DNA from 4 places in the Massilia sp. SYSU DXS3249 genome. Region 2 is predicted to be linked to each of the others. Evidence: predicted binding sites of a transcription regulator. Region 2 holds the regulator's gene; each other region holds the start of a gene.
What was found. Region 2 encodes LexA, which represses DNA repair genes until DNA is damaged. Its sites were predicted from a motif close to ACTGTATNNNNATACAGT; they were not measured.
Positions count from the first base shown of each region.

Region 1: the regulator LexA is predicted to act here: its motif matches at 2,408-2,425, upstream of recA (recombinase RecA).
Region 3: the regulator LexA is predicted to act here: its motif matches at 1,938-1,955, upstream of ACWCIA_RS06455 (ATP-dependent helicase).
Region 4: the regulator LexA is predicted to act here: its motif matches at 1,613-1,630, upstream of ACWCIA_RS10810 (DNA topoisomerase IV subunit B).

Region 1 covers NZ_JBSIPX010000015.1:70,874-75,447, forward strand. The annotation lists gene ACWCIA_RS17105 (DUF4212 domain-containing protein) at 1-48, opposite strand, end outside; gene ACWCIA_RS17110 (sensor histidine kinase N-terminal domain-containing protein) at 38-1,618, opposite strand; gene ACWCIA_RS17115 (response regulator) at 1,572-2,285, opposite strand; gene recA (recombinase RecA) at 2,488-3,567, shown strand; gene recX (recombination regulator RecX) at 3,640-4,098, shown strand; gene ACWCIA_RS17130 (DUF2889 domain-containing protein) at 4,479-4,574, shown strand, end outside.
Region 2 covers NZ_JBSIPX010000026.1:33,057-37,630, forward strand. The annotation lists gene rplI (50S ribosomal protein L9) at 1-429, opposite strand, end outside; gene rpsR (30S ribosomal protein S18) at 466-756, opposite strand; gene priB (primosomal replication protein N) at 794-1,087, opposite strand; gene rpsF (30S ribosomal protein S6) at 1,118-1,507, opposite strand; gene lexA (transcriptional repressor LexA) at 1,743-2,378, shown strand; gene ACWCIA_RS21850 (tetratricopeptide repeat protein) at 2,577-3,302, opposite strand; gene ACWCIA_RS21855 (cystathionine gamma-synthase family protein) at 3,330-4,571, opposite strand.
Region 3 covers NZ_JBSIPX010000004.1:54,889-59,462, forward strand. The annotation lists gene ACWCIA_RS06435 (chromate transporter) at 1-279, opposite strand, end outside; gene ACWCIA_RS06440 (chromate transporter) at 276-878, opposite strand; gene ACWCIA_RS06445 (hypothetical protein) at 915-1,091, opposite strand; gene ACWCIA_RS06450 (hypothetical protein) at 1,325-1,543, shown strand; gene ACWCIA_RS06455 (ATP-dependent helicase) at 1,995-4,097, shown strand; gene ACWCIA_RS06460 (SIR2 family NAD-dependent protein deacylase) at 4,372-4,574, opposite strand, start outside.
Region 4 covers NZ_JBSIPX010000007.1:157,638-162,211, forward strand. The annotation lists gene ACWCIA_RS10800 (gamma-glutamyl-gamma-aminobutyrate hydrolase family protein) at 1-656, opposite strand, end outside; gene ACWCIA_RS10805 (response regulator) at 730-1,530, opposite strand; gene ACWCIA_RS10810 (DNA topoisomerase IV subunit B) at 1,843-3,840, shown strand; gene parC (DNA topoisomerase IV subunit A) at 3,939-4,574, shown strand, end outside.

The sequences.
Region 1 (4,574 bases), on a different contig from region 2:
GAGGCCGGGCTCGTGGCCGGCGGCGGGCGAAGAAAATTCAGGCGGCATCGGGTGGCGTGATAATGGGTGGCGGGAAGGTCAGGCGGAACAGGCTGCCCGGGTACTTGGGAAGGATGCTGCGCGGGTTGTTGAAAATGTCGACCTCGGCCCCGTGCTGCCCGGCGATCTCGCGCACGATCGCCAGTCCCAGGCCGCTGCCGGTCGTGTTCGAGCCGAGGATGCGGTAGAAGCGCTCGAACACGTGGGCGCGTTCCTGCGGCGCGATGCCGGGACCGGTGTCCTCGACCTCGAGCAGCGCATGTTCTCCATCGCGCCGCACGCGCACGGTGACGCTGCCGCCGGCGGGCGTATAGCGCAGCGCATTGTCGATCAGGTTCGACAGCAGTTCGCGCAGCATCAGCGCATTGCCGGCAATGATCACCGCGTCGTCGTACGCTTCGTAGCCGAGGTCGATGCCGTGCGCGAACGAGGCCTGCACCCAGTCCTGCACCGTATCGCGCGCCAGCGCGCCCAGCTCGATCTCCTCGAACGCCAGCCCCGCATGCGGCTGGTTTTCCGCGCGCGCCAGGGCCAGCAGCTGGTTGACGAGGCGGGTCGCCGACTCCGAGCTTTTTGCCAGCTGCTCGAGCGAACGGTGGATCTCGCCCGGATCGACCTGGCGCAGCGCGAGTTCCGACTGCATGCGCATGCCGGCCAGCGGGGTCTTCATCTGGTGGGCGGCGTCGGCAATGAAACGCTTCTGCATCTCGATGGTCTGGGCCAGGCGCCCCAGCATGTCGTTGAGCGAGCCGACCAGCGGCGAAATTTCTTCCGGCACCTGGCGCGAGTCGATGGGAGAGAGGTCGTCCGAAGGGCGCGCGCGGATGCGTTCCTGGAGTTCGGCCAGCGGCGACAGGCCGCGCGAGAGGGCGAACCAGACCAGGGCCAGGATGATCGGCAGGATGATGAACTGGGGCAGGATCACGCCCTTGATGATCTCGTTGGCGAGCAGGGCGCGCTTGTCGAGCGTCTCGGCCACCTGCACCAGGGCGCGCCGTCCGGGCGTGCCGGGCGAGGCCAGCGGATCGAGGTTGACGTAGAGGTAGGCCACGCGCAGCGGGTTGCCCTGCAGCGCCGCATTGCGGAAGTGCACGGCGCCGTCCATCTCGGCTTCCTCGGCGCGCGGGCGCGGCAGCTCGCGGTCGCCGTCCACGTGGCGGCCGTCGGCGTCGAGCACCTGGAAATACACGCTGTCGACGTCGTCGGCGCGCAGGATGTCGCGCGCGCTGGCGGGCAGGCGGGTGTCGATCGCGCCTTCTTCCACGCGCACCTGCTGGGCCAGCACCGTGACCCGGTTCTCGAGCGCATGGTCGAACGGCTGGTTGGCGATCGATTTCGCGACCAGATAGGTGATCGCGATGCTCATCGGCCACAGCAGCAGCAGCGGGGCCAGCATCCAGTCGAGGATTTCGCCGAACAGCGAATGCTGGATGTTTTCTTCCGGCTCGGGATTGGGCGGCACGTACAGCGGCTCGGGCACACCCGCATCGACCGGCCGCAGGCCGCGATCGCGTCGGTTCACTGGTGCGCGTTCACTTCGAATCGAGGGCAGGCAGGGTGCCGGCGCCGGCCCGGGCATCCGAATATTTTTCCAGGCAATAGCCGAGCCCGCGCACGGTGGCGATGCGCACGCCGCCGACCTCGATCTTCTTGCGCAGGCGGTGGACGTAGACCTCGATGGCGTTGTTCGAGACCTCCTCTCCCCATTCGCACAGGTGGTCGACCAGTTGCTCTTTCGACACCAGGCGCCCGGTGCGCGCCAGCAGGATCTCTAGCAGGCCCAGTTCGCGCGCCGACAGGTCGAGCATCTGGTCGTCGATATAGGCGCTCCTGCCGACCTGGTCGTAGGCCAGCGGACCGTGGCGCACCACCGTCGGGCCGCCGCCTGCGCCGCGCCGGGTGAGGGCGCGCACCCGCGCCTCGAGTTCCGACAGCGCAAAAGGCTTGGCCATATAGTCGTCGGCGCCGAGGTCGAGCCCCTCGACGCGCTGCTCGACCGAGTCGGCCGCGGTGAGGATCAGGACCGGCAGCAGGGACGAGCGCGCCCGCAGGCGGCGCAGCACTTCCAGCCCCGACATCTTCGGCAAGCCCAGGTCGAGGATCAGGAGGTCGAACTCCTGGGTCGAGAGGGCGGTATCGGCCTCCTGGCCGTTGCGCACGCCGTCGATCGCATAGCCGGACTGGCGCAAGGAGCGCGTCAAGCCATCCGCGAGTACGCTATCATCTTCCGCAAGCAAAATTCGCATAAGATCACCCTGTTTTTCGATTAGACCGCCTGGTCGCAGCTATTGTGTTTGATTTATCGCAACAATGCGAGCCTTCTCCAACACATAGCCAAGGATTCGGCTAGATACCGCTTGCCAAAACCACTGGATTTTTATACAGTACTACCTATTGAAATGCGCGACGGCGCCCCTACTTACGAAGCTCCAAGACTGAGAGAAAATTATGGACGACAAAAAAGTAGTACACAACGCTGCTGAAAAAGGCAAGGCACTGGCAGCGGCACTCGCGCAGATCGAAAAGCAGTTCGGCAAGGGTTCGGTGATGCGCATGGACGCCAACATGCCGGTCGAAGAAGTGCAGACCGTCTCGACCGGCTCGCTCGGCCTGGACATCGCACTCGGCGTCGGCGGCCTGCCGCGCGGCCGTATCGTGGAAATCTACGGTCCGGAATCGTCGGGTAAAACCACGCTGACGCTGCAGACCATCGCCCAGATGCAGAAACTGGGTGGCACCTGCGCGTTCATCGACGCCGAGCACGCGCTCGACGTGACCTACGCACAAAAGCTGGGCATCAAGCTCGACGAGCTGCTGATCTCCCAGCCGGACACCGGCGAGCAGGCACTGGAAATCACCGACGCGCTCGTGCGTTCGGGCTCGGTCGACCTCGTGGTCATCGACTCGGTGGCGGCACTGACCCCGCGCGCCGAGATCGAAGGCGACATGGGCGATTCCCTGCCTGGCCTGCAAGCCCGTCTGATGTCGCAGGCACTGCGCAAGCTGACCGCCTCGATCAACCGCACCAACACGCTGGTCATCTTCATCAACCAGATCCGCATGAAGATCGGCGTGATGTTCGGCAGCCCGGAAACCACGACCGGCGGTAACGCACTGAAGTTCTACGCCTCCGTGCGCATGGACATCCGTCGTACCGGCTCGATCAAGTCGGGTGACGAGGTCATCGGTAACGAAACGAAGGTCAAGGTCGTCAAGAACAAGATCGCGCCACCGTTCCGCGAAGCCCACTTCGACATCCTGTACGGAGAAGGCACCTCGCGCGAAGGCGAAATCCTGGATCTGGGCGCCGACAACAAGATCGTCGAGAAGTCCGGTTCCTGGTACAGCTACAACGGCGAACGCATCGGCCAGGGCAAGGACAACGCCCGCCTGTTCCTGAAAGACCGCCCAGCCCTGGCGCGCGAAATCGAGAACAAGGTCCGTGCAGCACTCGGCGTGCGTGAGCTGCCGCCAGTCGCTGGCGACGCCGGCGACGACAAGCCGAAGCTGAAAGCCGTCTCGGAGTAATCGGCCGGGGTCGGGCCGGCTGGCTTGCACCTGCAAGCCGCAAGCCCTGGCCCCAGCTGATGTGCTGTCATCATGCGCGCACCCGTATTGAGCCTGAAAGCCCGGGCGCTGCGCTTCCTCTCCATGAGGGAGCACAGCCGCCTGGAGCTCAAGCGCAAGCTGGCGCGCCATGCCGAGGAGGGCGACGACATCGACGCCCTCCTCGATTTTTTAGAGAAGAACAACTGGCTGTCGCAGGAGCGTTTCGCCGAATCGCTGATTCATCGAAAAGCCTCGCGCTACGGCAACAGCCGTGTCATGGCCGAGCTGCAAAGCCATGGCGTCAACGGCGAGGCGCTGGCCGAACTGAAGTCCGGCCTGGCCGAAAGCGAGACCGCCCGTGCGGTCGAAGTCTGGCAGCGCAAATTCGGCACCGTCGCGCAAGACGCGGCCGAGCGCAGCAAGCAGATGCGTTTCCTGATGGCGCGCGGCTTTTCCAGCAGCGCCGTGCGTGCGGCGCTCAAGGGCGCGCCCGAGGATGACGACTTCTGAGCTTGTCCGCAGGCTGTCCGCTTGCCTGTATTACTCATCTGTACCCTCATCTGTGACGATCCCAGGCGCCAGCGCGGAGCGCCATCCGCCGATATGCGTTTGCATATTCCTCAACGACGGATGGCGCTGCGCGCTGGCGCTTTTTTACGCCCCTTGGGTTTGCGGTCGCAACATTGACAAGCTTGCCACCTTCGACCGCTGCGGTGCCCGGCAGGCGTCGTCACGCACCATGTTGCAGTGCAACCGGCTGCGGCCTGTGCTAAACTTTCACGGTTTAAGCAGCGCCGCATGAGCGGTTGTTGCCGCAGAAGCTGCGGCAACGTGCATCAGCACACCGGCTGCCACCTTGTTTGCCGATCAATCGGCACGTTTGTTTTTTTATGCCCCTGTCTTCTCCCGCCCCGCGCTCCCTGCGGCATACTCGCGCCATTACTGTCGAAGCGTACGCGCGCGACGATGGCCTGTGGGATCTTGAC
Region 2 (4,574 bases):
GATCGTGATTTCCACGACGACGTCGGTGTGCAGGGCGACGGCGACCGGGTGCTCGCCGGTGGTCTTCAGCGGGCCGGTCGGCAGGCGCACTTGCGCCTTTTCGACCGCGAAACCTTGCTTGGTCAGGGCTTCGGCGATATCGAAGTTGGTGACCGAACCGAACAGGCGACCGTCAACGCCGGCCTTCTGGCCGATGGTGATGGTCATGCCGTTCAGCTTTTCGCCTTGTGCTTGCGAAGCCGACAGCTTTTCAGCTGCTGCTTTTTCCAGCTCGGCGCGCTTGACTTCGAACTCGGCCACAGCCGCCTGGGTCGCGCGGCGGGCCATCTTCTGCGGGATCAGGAAGTTACGTGCGTAACCGTCCTTGACCTTGACCACGTCGCCCAGGTTGCCGACGTTAACAACTTTTTCCAAAAGGATAACTTGCATATTTTTCTCCAGAAAATTCGGACTGTACGGCGCCGATTAGGCGTTGTGCAGGTCGGTGTACGGCAGCAGCGCGAGGTAGCGTGCGCGCTTGATCGCGGTGTCGACCTGGCGCTGGTAGTGCGCCTTGGTGCCGGTCAGGCGTGCAGGCATGATCTTGCCGTTTTCCTGGACGAAGTCCTTCAGGGTGTCGACGTCTTTGTAGTCAACCTGTTCCACGTTTGCAGCGGTGAAGCGGCAGAACTTCTTGCGCTTGAACAGCGGGTTCTGCTGTTTGCGCTTCAGTTTTTCTTTGGCTTTGTTTTTGTCGAACTTTTTACCGAATGCCATTTGAGGCTCCTGTATCTAAAAGGTGGCCGCTCATTCTTTAAGCGGCGGCACTGAAATCAATGATGTGAAACACCAGGGCTTTGCTGTTGCGATTCTTCCTGGCCAAAAATCCCGTGAACTGGTGGGCTGCGCCCAACTCGGCGCTGGCGAAGCGGCCCGAAATTTCACCCGCGGCGAACGCGGCAATTTCGAACTCGACCAGCCTGGCGACCCCTGCCTCGACCTGCTGCGAACTGTGCATCAGGATTGCCGAGACGACCGGCACGCCGGCGGGGGTGTAGCGCAGTACGTCGCGTTCAGCAATCGTCGCGACGACCTGGAGCTGGTTCACTTCTTGTTCACGATTCCTGGCGAAAGAAATTTAGGCAGCAGCTGGGGCCGGGGCAGCAGCCGGGGCTTCTGCGCGGTGGCTCTTGGCTGCGTCTTCGCGCTGGACCGACTTCATCATTGGCGACGGAGCGGTTTCAGCCTTCTTCATCTTCACGGTCAGGTGACGCAGCACGGCATCATTGAACTTGAATGCGGTTTCCAGCTCGACCAGGGTCTCGTTGTCGCACTCGATGTTCATGCAGATGTAGTGTGCCTTCGGCAGCTTCTGGATCTGGTAAGCCATCTGGCGGCGGCCCCAGTCTTCCACGCGATGGATGTTACCGCCGCGTGCGGTGACGCTGGCCTTGTAACGCTCGATCATCGCCGGGACTTGCTCGCTTTGGTCCGGGTGGACGATAAAAACGATTTCATAATGACGCATGCAACACTCCTTAAGGACGTTTAAACAAATGCCCACCTCGGCGTCAAGACGAGTGTGGGAAGGGAAAGCCGGCAATTATAACGCGATACGGGCGTCAACACAATCCTGGGCCATCGTCGCCCCGCCGCTACAACTTCCCGGGTGGAAATCGTTAATTTTTCGTGATTTCCCTTGCATTCGCCGAAATACTGTACAAAAATACAGTCTGAATCATTAACCCACCCGTGGCAGATCCATGCTCAAGCTCACCGCAAGGCAACAACAGATCCTTGACCTGATCAAGGAAGCGATCGACAACACCGGCTTCCCGCCGACCCGTGCCGAGATCGCGAAGGAATTGGGCTTCAAGTCGGCCAACGCCGCCGAGGAGCACCTGCAGGCGCTCGCCCGCAAAGGCGCGATCGAAATCGTTTCCGGCACCTCGCGCGGCATCCGCCTGATCGGCTCTTCGCTGCCGGCACCGGTACCGCACGTTCCTGCCGCGCTGCTGATGTCGCTGCCGCTGGTCGGCCGCGTCGCCGCCGGTTCGCCGATCCTGGCCCAGGAACACGTCGAAGCCACCTACAACGTCGACCCCGCCATGTTCGGCGCCCGCCCCGACTTCCTGCTGAAGGTACGCGGCTGGTCGATGCGCGACGCCGGCATCATGGACGGCGACTTCCTCGCCGTGAAGAAAATCGACAGCGCCAAGAACGGCCAGATCGTCGTCGCCCGCATCGGCGAGGACGTCACCGTCAAGCGTTACCGCAAGACGGGCGAACTGATCGAGCTGCTGCCGGAAAATCCGGATTTCAAGGTCATTCGCGTGGAACCGGGCGACGAGTTCGCGCTCGAGGGGCTGGCGGTCGGGCTGATGCGCAGCTGGCATTGAGCTTGATGTGACAAAGGCCGCGTTCAGCGGCCTTTTTTCCGGGTATTGCACTTGTAGGGTGGACTCTCGAGTCCACGCGGTCCGGCGTTCGTAAATCGAATTGTTACCACTTGGCGGCAATGTCGCCTTACAGCGGACGGTGATACCGCGTGGGCACAAGTGCCCACCCTACGAAAGGCGGCAACCGGTGGACTTCGCTTACTTGCGCAGCGAGTCGTCTTTCGGCAAGTTCTTGATGATCGCATTGTGCTCGCCCACATACGCCTCGGTCGCCTGGCGCCAGACGGCGACGTCGGCCAGCACCAGCTTGGCGCTGACCTTGGCCTCTTCCGCGAGGTTTTCCTGTACCTGCGCCAGGTGCTTGTGCGCACGCTCGGTCTCCGAGGCATTCATCAGCTTGGCGATATCGGCAGGAATGCGCTCGGCTAAGGGCGAGACCGCGTTCAGGTTCGTCACGAATCCGTTGTAGCAGTCCTGCCACTTGGCGATCGCCTTCGATACCCGGTCGATTTCCTCGGACTGCTTGGAGACCGCCGGAATCCGCGGCGCCGCGCAGGCGAACTTGCCTGACTTCAGGTCCGTGCCGTCGTAGCGGCTGACCCAGTGCTCGATGTCCGCGCGGCGTGCGACGCGCTGCTGCATCACGTCCAGCGAGGCCGCCGCCACCTTGTTGCCCTTGGCCGCAGCCTTCTGGAACCACATCCGGGCCTTGTCCTCGTCGACCGTGCCGGCCTCGCCGTACCAGTACATTTGGCCCAGGTGCTGCTGGGCGTCGACGTTGCCGGCGTTGGCCAGTTTGGTGTACAGCTTGAATGCTTCCGGATACTTCTTCTGCTCGAACAGCGCTTTGGCGTCGTCGAGCTCGCCCGCGTGGGCAAGCCCGGCCAGCAGCAGGCCGGCCACCAGCATCATCTTCTTGTTCATGGTTCCCCGTCGTGGCAAGGCAAGCGTTCAGGCGGACAGCGCGCTGCGGAAGTCGTCCAGCAAATCGCCGGTGTCTTCGATGCCGACCGACACCCGGATCAGGGATTCGGCGATCCCCATGCTGGCGCGGCGCTCGGCGCCCATCTCGAAGAAGATCGTGTGCGCGACCGGGATCACCAGCGTGCGGGTGTCGCCCAGGTTACTGGCGGGAATTGCGAGCTGCAGGCGGTTCAGGTAATCGAAGCAGTCGATCCCCTCCTTCAGCTCGAAGCTCAGCAGCGAACCGCCGGCCCGGAACAGCTCGCGCACGATGCCATGCTGCGGATGCGAGGCCAGGCCCGGGTAGTGGACGGCAGCGACACGTTCGTCGGCTTCCAGCATCTGCGCCAGCGCCAGCGCATTCGCGCAGGTGCGTTCCATGCGCAGCGCCAGCGTTTCGGCGCCGACGGCGATGTGGTGGGCCGCTTCCGGGCCGAGGGCGGCGCCGAAGTCGCGCAGGGCCTTCGCGCGCAATTGCGCCATGCCCTGGGCCGTTGCCGGCTGCTTGCGGAAGTTGGCGGCGATGTTCGGGAAGGCGCTCCAGTCGAACAGGCCGGTATCGGTCAGGGCGCCGCCCAGGGCGATGCCGTGCCCGCCGATCGACTTGGTGAGCGAATTGACCACCAGCCCGGCGCCGACCGCCTTCGGGCGGAACAGCCAGGGCGTGGTCATCGTGTTGTCGACCACGTACAGGATGCCGCGCTCGCGGCACAGCTCGCCGATGCGGGCCAGGTCGGCCACCTGGGTGCGCGGATTGGCGACCGTCTCGACGAACACGAGGCGCGTCTCCGGGCGCAGGGCGGCTTCCACGTTGGCGACGTCGGTGGCGTCGACGAAATCGACGCCGACACCCTGCCCGGCCACCGTCTGCCACAGGCTGTTGGTGTTCCCGAACAGGAAGCTCGACGAGACGATATGGTCGCCGGCGCGCAGCAGCGCCTGGAACAGCGCGCCGATGGCCGCCATGCCGGTGCCGAAGCACAGGCTGGCCACGCCGTCTTCCATCTTCGTGATCTTGTCTTCCAGCGCGGCGACCGTCGGGTTGCCCTGGCGGCCGTAGCGGAAGCCCGGCTCCTTGCCCTGGAACACAGAGGCAAGCTGGCGCGCGTCGCCGTAGCCGAAGGCCACCGAGGTGTGGATCGGCTTGTGCAGCGAGCCCTGCTCGATCGCCTTGCGGCGGTCGTTGTGCAGGATCGTGGTGGTGAAACCGTACTGTTTCTGTTCGCTCATGGG
Region 3 (4,574 bases), on a different contig from region 2:
GGCCACGGTGCTCCCGGCGTTCAGGCCGACCTTCCAGCCCATCAGCGCGACGAACAGCACGTTCGGTCCGGGCGCGGCCTGCGCGATGGCGATCGCGTCGTTGAACTGGGCCTGGGTCAGCCAGCCCTGCTGCTCGACCAGGAAGCGGTGCATCTCGGGCGTCATCGAGATGGCCCCGCCGAAGGACATTGCCGAGAGCAGCAGGTAGTGGCCGAACAGGTTCAGCCAGTCGTGCCAGCCGAGGGTAATGTGGAGCGCGGTGTCGACGGCGGTACTCATGGACGCATGCTCCGCCAGGTCAGCACGCAGCCCAGGGAGCCGAGGCCGAGTACCACGTACAGGAGCGGCAGGCGCATCAGCGCCACCAGACCGAAGGCGGCCAGCGCGATGGCGGCGGACACGGGGAGCGGCAGCGGATGGCGCAGCAGGCTGCCGGCCAGCTTCAGCCCGGCCGCGGCGATCAGGCCGCTCGATACCGCCGCCATGCCGCGCAGGGCGCCCGCCACCTGCGGGTTGTCCGCAAAGCCGGCGTGCAGGGTGGCCAGCAGCAGCACTACGACCAGCGGGATCGCGAGCATGCCGGCCAGTGCCGCCAGGGCGCCGCGCAGGCCGAAGTAGCGCGCGCCGATCATCATCGAGATGTTGACGACGTTTGGGCCCGGCATGATCTGCGCCACGGCCCAGTCTTCGATGAATTCTTCCTGGGTCAGCCAGCGCTTGCGCTCGACGAGCTCGCGCTGGACGACGGCGAGGACGCCGCCGAAGCCCTGCAGGGCGAGCAGCGTGAAGGCGACGAACAGGTCGAGCAGGGAGGCGGGACGGGGGTGGGGAGGCGGATGGCCTGGCGCGGATGCCGGTGCGATGGGAGTAGGGCTCATCCCGTGATTATCGCGCCGGCCCGGCCTGCCGTCCAATCAGCCGCCGCCGATCCCCCGCATCACGCGTCCGCTGCCGCCGCATTGGGGGCAGGATTTGCCGTCGGCTAGCTTGCCGCTGCCGGAGCAGGCTTCGCAAACGTCTTCGCCGGCGCCCTCGGTGCCGGGTGCGGCTTCGTCGCCGGGATTCAGGTCGGGTTCGGGAGTCGTGGTCATGGGTTCCTCGCAAGCTGGGTTGAAGGTGGTTGGGGCGGCGCCAAAAGCGGCCTTGACTGCGGGCCGTGACTACGCGGCCATTCTAGGCCTGCCGCACGGCCGGCGGCGCACCGGTCGCGGGCACCCGTCTGTACAACTATTTCCGGTTTTTGATGGAAACTTGACATTGACATTGCCGCGGATTGATGAATACTCAATCGCAACGAAATTTACTCGTGTCAAGGGAGGTCAGGATGAGGTCAGCCGCAATCGTGTTCCCCAATGCCCATACCGTCACGACCGGCGAGGCCCGCCGCGACCTGCGCCAGCGCGCCATCGTCGACGACGCCATTGCCGTCCTGGCCGGCAGCAACATGATGTCCGCCTTCGAATACCTGCGTACCCACGACATTGCGCTCCACGTCATCGAGCGCGTGCTGCTCGAACCGCTGCGGCGCCGGGCTCTACCGTAAAGTTTCCGCGCGTCTACAGAATCCGATATAAATCTGTCATTTTTGTGGCGCCTGAACAAGTGTGGTTATACACAAAAATTTCTTTTTTTTATCGAAGCGCCGCTTTCGACTACCCTTGCACAACTGTGCGCAAGTCCTTGATTTTCCGTAGTTTGGACGCTGCCCGACGAACGGGCAGTTTGTTGAAACCCGCATCCCGACGCGTTTGCGCCGTGTCAAGCCCCCGCTTTTCCACAAAGTTATTCACAGACTTTGTGGATATCCGAAAAACCGCTTTGTTTCCGGTCACTTAGCCCAACTGCGTCGCGTGCTACTTGAACTTGGCTCAAGCATGGCGCATCTTTTACCCGATTCTGTTGCCGGCAGGGATTGCAAAATGTTCTTGCTACTCAGCACTGGACAAATGTACAGTTGCGCTGTCTCCCCGCTGTTTCCCCGATATCCGCCACCCATGTCCGTAGCCGCCTCCGCCACCACCGCCCCATCCGTCGCCACTGCCCCTGACGATCCCTTCGCCAGCCTCAACCCCGAACAGCGGGCGGCGGTCGAGCACGACGTCGGCGCCGCTGCGCCGCGGCCGCTGCTGGTGGTGGCCGGCGCCGGTTCCGGCAAGACCAACACGCTGGCGCACCGCGTCGCGCGCCTGATCATGTGCGGCGCCGACCCGCAGCGCCTGCTGCTGCTGACCTTCTCGCGGCGCGCCGCCAACGAGATGACCCAGCGTGCCGGCAATGTACTGCACCGCGTGATGGGCGGCAGCGGCCAGGGTTTTACGTCGCTGCCCTGGGCCGGCACCTTCCACAGCATCGGCGCGCGCCTGCTGCGCGAGTATGCCGGGCGCATCGGCCTGGACGAATCCTTCACCATTCACGACCGCGGCGATTCGGAAGACCTGATGGGCATGGTGCGCCACGAGATCGGCCTGACCGCAACGGCCAAGCGCTTTCCGCTGAAGGGCACCTGCCTGTCGATCTACTCGCGCGTGGTCAATTCGCGCGAACCGCTGGACCAAGTGCTGCAGAGCACCTTCCCCTGGTGCTGCGAGTGGGAAGCCGAGCTGAAACGCCTGTTCGGCGCCTATGTCGACGCCAAGCAGGAGCAGAACGTGCTCGACTACGACGACCTGCTGCTGTTCTGGGCCGAGATGGCGTCGGACCCGGAGCTGGGCCCCGAGATCGGCGCGCTGTTCGACCATGTGCTGGTCGACGAATACCAGGACACCAACCGCCTCCAGGCGGCGATCATCACCGGCATGAAGCCGGACGGGCAGGGCGTGATGGTGGTCGGCGACGACGCCCAGTCGATCTATTCCTTCCGCGGCGCGACAGTGCGCAACATCCTCGATTTCCCCGGGCAGTTCTCGCAGCCGGCCGAAGTGATCACGCTCGACCGCAATTACCGCTCGACCCAGCCCATCCTGGACGCCTCGAACGCCGTCATCGCGGCCGCGCTCGAGCGCCATGCCAAGACGCTCTGGACCGACAAGGCGGCCAGCAGCCTGCCGCAACTGGTCTTGATACCGGACGAGGCGGAGCAGGCGCGCTGGGTCTGCAAGCGCATCCTCGAGCACCGCGAAGCGGGCATCAAGCTCACCCACCAGGCCGTGCTGTTTCGCGCCGCCAGCCACAGCGCGGCGCTGGAACTGGAACTCATGCGCCGCAACATCCCCTTTGTAAAATTCGGCGGCCTGAAGTTCCTGGAAGCCTCGCACATCAAGGACGTGCTGGCCGTGCTGCGCTTCGCCCAGAACCCGAACGGGCGCATGGCGGGCTTTCGCGTGGCCCAGCTGATCCCCGGCATCGGCCCGGCCACGGCCACGCGCCTGCTGGACGCGGTGGCGGAGGCGCCCGAAGCGCTGGCGGCGGTGGAAGGCTTCGAGGCGCCCGGCAAGAGCCGCGGCGACTGGGATGACTTCGTCACCCTGTACCGGCGCCTGCGCACGCCCGGCCTGCGCTGGCCGGCCGACATCGAACTGGTGAAGAACTGGTACCTGCCGCACCTCGAGCGCCTGCACGACGACGCCCAGGTGCGCGCCGCCGACGTCGAGCAACTGGCGCAGCTGGCCGGCGGCTACGGGTCGCGCGAAACCTTCCTGGCCGAGATCACGCTCGACCCGCCGGAAGCCACCAGCGACCGCGCCGGCCCGCCGCTGCTCGACGAGGATTATTTGATCCTGTCGACCATCCATTCGTCCAAGGGCCAGGAATGGAAGTCGGTACACGTGCTGAACGTGGTCGACGGCTGCATCCCCTCGGACATGAGCACCGGCAGCGCCGAGGAGATCGAGGAAGAGCGGCGCCTGCTCTATGTGGCGATGACGCGCGCCAAGGAGCACCTGCACCTGGTGGTGCCGAACCGCTTCTTCATCAAGCAGCAGGCGCAGATGGGCGACCGCCACGTGTATGCGGCGCGCACGCGTTTCGTCACCCCGGCCATGCTGAAACACTTCGAAGAATGCGTGTGGATCACGGCGGATACGGTGCAGTCGAAGAAGCCGATGCCGGAGAGCGTCAGGATGCTGGTGCGGGATCGCGCCAGGAATAGTTGGAAATGAGGCCTGGAAATGATCCGCGAACAGGTGCGGCGGGGCGACTTATCCCCCGTTGTAGGACTTTGTAGGAATTTGCTGATACCGAGTTGGTGCGCCTCAAGGCTGCACGTGCAAGTCCTTGATTTCTAAGGGCTTCGTTTTTGCCTTCAGAATGGGCATTTTGTTGAAACCCGCATCAATACTGACCTTGCGGCTTGTCAAGTGGCGCTTGTCCACATACTTATCCACATTTCTTGTGGATATCGGTCTAAGCTCAATAAAATCAAGGCCTTAAGCTCTACTGTTTGCGATTAATCAAACTCGACAGTGCAAGCAGCGCCTCCTCTGCCGTGAGCGAAATAGCAACACCCGGATGACCGCCCAGTTGCGCGTCGCGCGGATTGATCCGGATGACCGGCACCTCTTGCGCCTCGCTCATGCGCCGCACCGACGGAATCGCCAGCCCGGCGCCCAGTTCGATCACCACCAGCCTCTCCACGC
Region 4 (4,574 bases), on a different contig from region 2:
TGGACGTGGGCCAGCGCCTCGGGCACGTTGGTCGCCACATCCTGGTACAGGGTGCCGCCGAAGGCCACGTTGATCAGCTGGCAGCCGCGGCACACGCCCAGCACCGGCTTGCCGGCCTCGACGAACTCGTGCAGCAGTTCCAGCTCGTACAAATCGCGCGCCCGGTCGCCGCTCCATTCGGGGCGCGTCGGCGTTTCGGAATAGGTTTGCGGCGACACGTCCGCCCCGCCCTGCAGCACCAGCCCGTCGAGGTGGCGCGCATAGTGGCGCAGCGTGATGTTGCTCGGGTGGAGCAAGCCGTTCGTGTTCACCGTCGGGATCATGAAGACCAGCACGTCGCGCGACATCACCCACTGGGCGATCGACTCTTCCAGGTATTGCAGGTTCTTGCTGCGCAGCCCGGTGGAGCCGGGTTCCGGATGAAAAATGCGCGCCGAGACGCCGATGCGCAGGGTGCGGCGCAGGAGACGGTCGCGCATCGTGCGCCAGCGTGAGGCCAGGACACGCCGAATCAGCGCGAATGGGTTGTCGCCCGGGCGGCTGTAGCGCGCCTGCCCGTCCGAGCGGCGGTCGGGCACGCGCTGCGGCGCGTCGGCGCGCGGCTCCATTGGCGGGCCCGGCGCTTCGCCGCGTTGCGTTGGGTGATCGTCTGCCATGGCTTCAATATAGCCCTGCCATAGCCGCGCACGATTCGAAGTTGTAACAAATGATGATCGTGTACGCGTGCCTTCAGGTGAGGCGCTGCAGCATGGCGACGAGGCTGCGGTCCGCCACGGGCTTGTCGAGCAGGCCCCGCACGCGGGCATCGCGCGCCCGCTCGCTGTCGTAAGGAAACGCCTTGCCGACCAGCAGCACCACGGCCGTGCGTCCCGCCCCTTCCTGCGACTTGATGGCGAAACTCAGCGCATAGGGATCGATGTTGGGCGCCGCAGTATTGATCATGGCCAGCGACACCGGCGTTTCGTCGCACAGGCGCACCGCCATCGGCGCGCTGTCGGTCCAGGCCACCGGCAGCCGGCGATCGCCCAGCAGCCCGGCAAGGTGGTCGCGGAAGGCCCCGCCCTTGTCGACGATCAGCACCTTGCCGTCCCGCGGCGGCTGGCGCCGCAAGGCATTGTCGACGGCGTTCGCGCCGCCCACGCGCGGGCAGCGGCGGCGTTCGGCCAGCAGCGGCGCGCCGCGCGCGGAGAGCAGCGCCAGGGCGCGCTGGCGTTCGACCAGCAGCCTGGCCATCGCCTCGTGCAGGACCCAGGCATCGACGGGCGGCACCACGTGGGCGTAGCCGTCGCCCTCGCTGCCGCCCACCAGCAGGGCCGGCGGCGCGCAGCGCATGCCGTCCAGCTGGGCCAGGGCGGCTGGGCTGGTGCCGTCGGCCAGGACGATGTCGGGTTCCTGCAGGCTGTCGTCATGCAGGCAGGCGTAGAGCGGCCCCGAACGCGGCGCCTGCGCCAGCAGCGCGGCCATGCGTTCGCCGTCTTCGGGCGTGAACCCGAGCAGGCGGACGGCAGTCGGAGTTTTCTGTGCATGCATGATGATCACCCGGTTCGCGCCACCTGAAGCATCCTCCTGTTGTGCTTCGGATCACGCCGGGAACGCCAACCTTGCGATAATAACTGTATGCATGTACAGTATCATCCTCGGCCTACGCCCTCTTTTGACGGTTTCCCAGGGCTGCCGCCCGGCATAACAGCTGCGATGGCAACGCGGTAGCAACCGTGCGTATCAATCTAGTCACGTTTCTCCGCGTTGACAAGGACAATCCGCGCTTAATCGAAAGCACGATTCCTGTTTTTTCCTCACGACAAGATAGAATGCGCAGGCATTCGACAAAACCTGATCAGCATGGCAACCAAGAAACCCGCACCCGATTACAGCGAATCATCCATCCGTGTCCTCAAGGGACTCGAACCCGTGAAGCAGCGCCCGGGCATGTATACCCGGACCGAAAACCCGCTGCACATCATCCAGGAAGTGATCGACAACGCCTCCGACGAAGCGTTGGGCGGCCACTGCAAGAACATCGGCGTCACGCTCAACGCCGACGGCTCCGTGACGGTCGAGGACGACGGCCGCGGCATCCCGGTCGGCATCCACCCGGAAGAAGGCGTCTCCACGGTCGAGATCGTGTTCACGCGCCTGCACGCGGGCGGCAAGTTCGACAAGGGCTCGGGCGGCGCCTATGCCTTCTCGGGCGGCCTGCACGGCGTCGGCGTGTCCGTCACCAACGCGCTCTCGACGCGCCTCGAAATCACGGTGTGGCGCAAGGACGACGAGGGCAACGGCATCCACCGCCTCGCCTTCGAGGACGGCGACGTGGTCGAGCCGCTGACCTCAAGCCCCTTCGAGCGCGGCGGCAAGAAGAACGGCACCCGCGTCACCGCCTGGCCCGACGGCAAATACTTCGATTCGCCGAACATCCCCATGGGCGACCTGCAGCGCCTCCTGCGCTCGAAGGCCGTGCTGCTGCCGGGCGTGACCGTCACGCTCACCATCGAAAAGACCGGCGACGTCCAGACCTGGCGCTACGACGAAGGCCTGCGCGGCTACCTGATGGAAGCCCTGAACGCGAGTTCCAGCGGCCAGACCCTGATCCCGCTGTTCGAAGGCGCCGCCTATGCGCCGGCCGGCGACGAAAGCTTTGCCGAAGGCGAAGGCGCGGCCTGGGTCGTGGCCTGGAACGAGGAAGGCGGCGTCGTGCGCGAGTCCTACGTCAACCTGATCCCGACCCCCAGCGGCGGCTCGCATGAGTCCGGCCTGCGCGACGGCCTGTACGGCGCCGTGAAAGGTTTCGTGGAGCTGCACGGCCTGCTGCCGAAGGGCGTCAAGCTGCTGCCGGAAGACGTGTTCGCACGCGTTTCCTTCGTGCTGTCTGCAAAAGTGCTGGACCCGCAGTTCCAGGGCCAGACGAAGGAACGCCTGAACTCGCGCGACGCCGTGAAACTCGTCTCGACCTTCACCAAACCGCCGCTCGAGCTGTGGCTGAACCAGCACGTCGAATACGGCAAGAAGCTGGCCGATCTCGTCATCAAGCAGGCGCAGTCGCGCATGCGCTCGCTGCAAAAGGTCGAGAAGAAAAAATCCTCGGGCGTGGCCGTATTGCCCGGCAAGCTGACCGACTGCGAATCGACCGACCTGACCCGCAACGAACTGTTCCTGGTCGAGGGCGACTCGGCGGGCGGTTCCGCGAAAATGGGCCGCGACAAGGAATACCAGGCCATCCTGCCGCTGCGCGGCAAGGTCTTGAACACCTGGGAAACCGACCGCGACCGCCTGTTCGCCAACAACGAGATCCACGACATTTCGGTCGCGATCGGGGTCGACCCGCACTCGCAGGGCGATTCGCCCGACCTCACCGGCCTGCGCTACGGCAAGATCTGCATCCTGTCGGACGCGGACGTGGACGGCTCGCACATCCAGGTACTGCTGCTGACCCTGTTCTTCAAGCACTTCCCTGCCCTGTTCCGCCATGGCCACATCTGCATCGCCCGTCCGCCGCTGTACCGCGTCGACGTCCCGCCGCGCGGCAAGAAGCCGCTGCAGAAGCTGTACGCGCTCGACGACGGCGAACTGCTGGCGATCGAGGACAAGCTGAAAAAGGACGGCCTCAAGGAAGGCGCGTGGAACATCTCGCGCTTCAAGGGCCTGGGCGAGATGAACGCCGAACAGCTCTGGGAAACCACGATGAACCCGGACACGCGCCGCCTGCTGCCGGTGGCGCTCGGCGACTTCGACCACAGCGAATCGAGCGCGCGCTTCAACATGTTGATGGGCAAAGGCGAAGCCGCCGCCCGCCGCGCCTGGATCGAGGAACACGGGAACGAAACCGAAGCGGATATTTGATGGGTGTGCGGTGTTGAACCGCACGTAAACCGCGTGCGCATGAATGCGCACCCTACGCGACACGCGGTACAACATCAAGACAATCGAACACACTGAATATGACTACCCAAGCAAGCCTCTTTGAACAAGCTAGCGCGCCGGCCGACGACATCGAAACGCTGACCCTGTCGACCTTCGCCGAGCGCGCCTACCTCGACTACGCCGTCTCGGTGGTCAAGGGCCGCGCCCTGCCCGACGTGGCCGACGGCCAGAAGCCGGTGCAGCGCCGCATCCTGTACGCGATGAACGAACTGGGCCTCGGCCCGACGGCGAAACCGCGCAAGTCCGCAGCCGTGGTCGGCGACGTGCTCGGCAAGCTCCACCCGCACGGCGACCAGTCGGTCTACGACGCGCTGGTGCGCATGGCCCAGGACTTTTCCCTGCGCTACCCGCTGATCGACGGCCAGGGCAACTTCGGCTCGCGCGACGGCGACGGCGCCGCGGCGATGCGTTACACGGAAGCGAGACTCACCCCGATCTCGCGCCTGCTGCTCGACGAGATCGACATGGGCACGGTCGACTTCCAGCCGAACTACGACGGCTCGACCAACGAGCCGCGCACGCTGCCGGCGCGCCTGCCGATGGTGCTGCTCAACGGCGCTTCCGGTATCGCGGTCGGCATGGCCACCGAGATCCCCTCGCACAACCTGCGGGAAGTGGCCGACGCCGCGGTCGCCATGATCCGCAACCCCAAG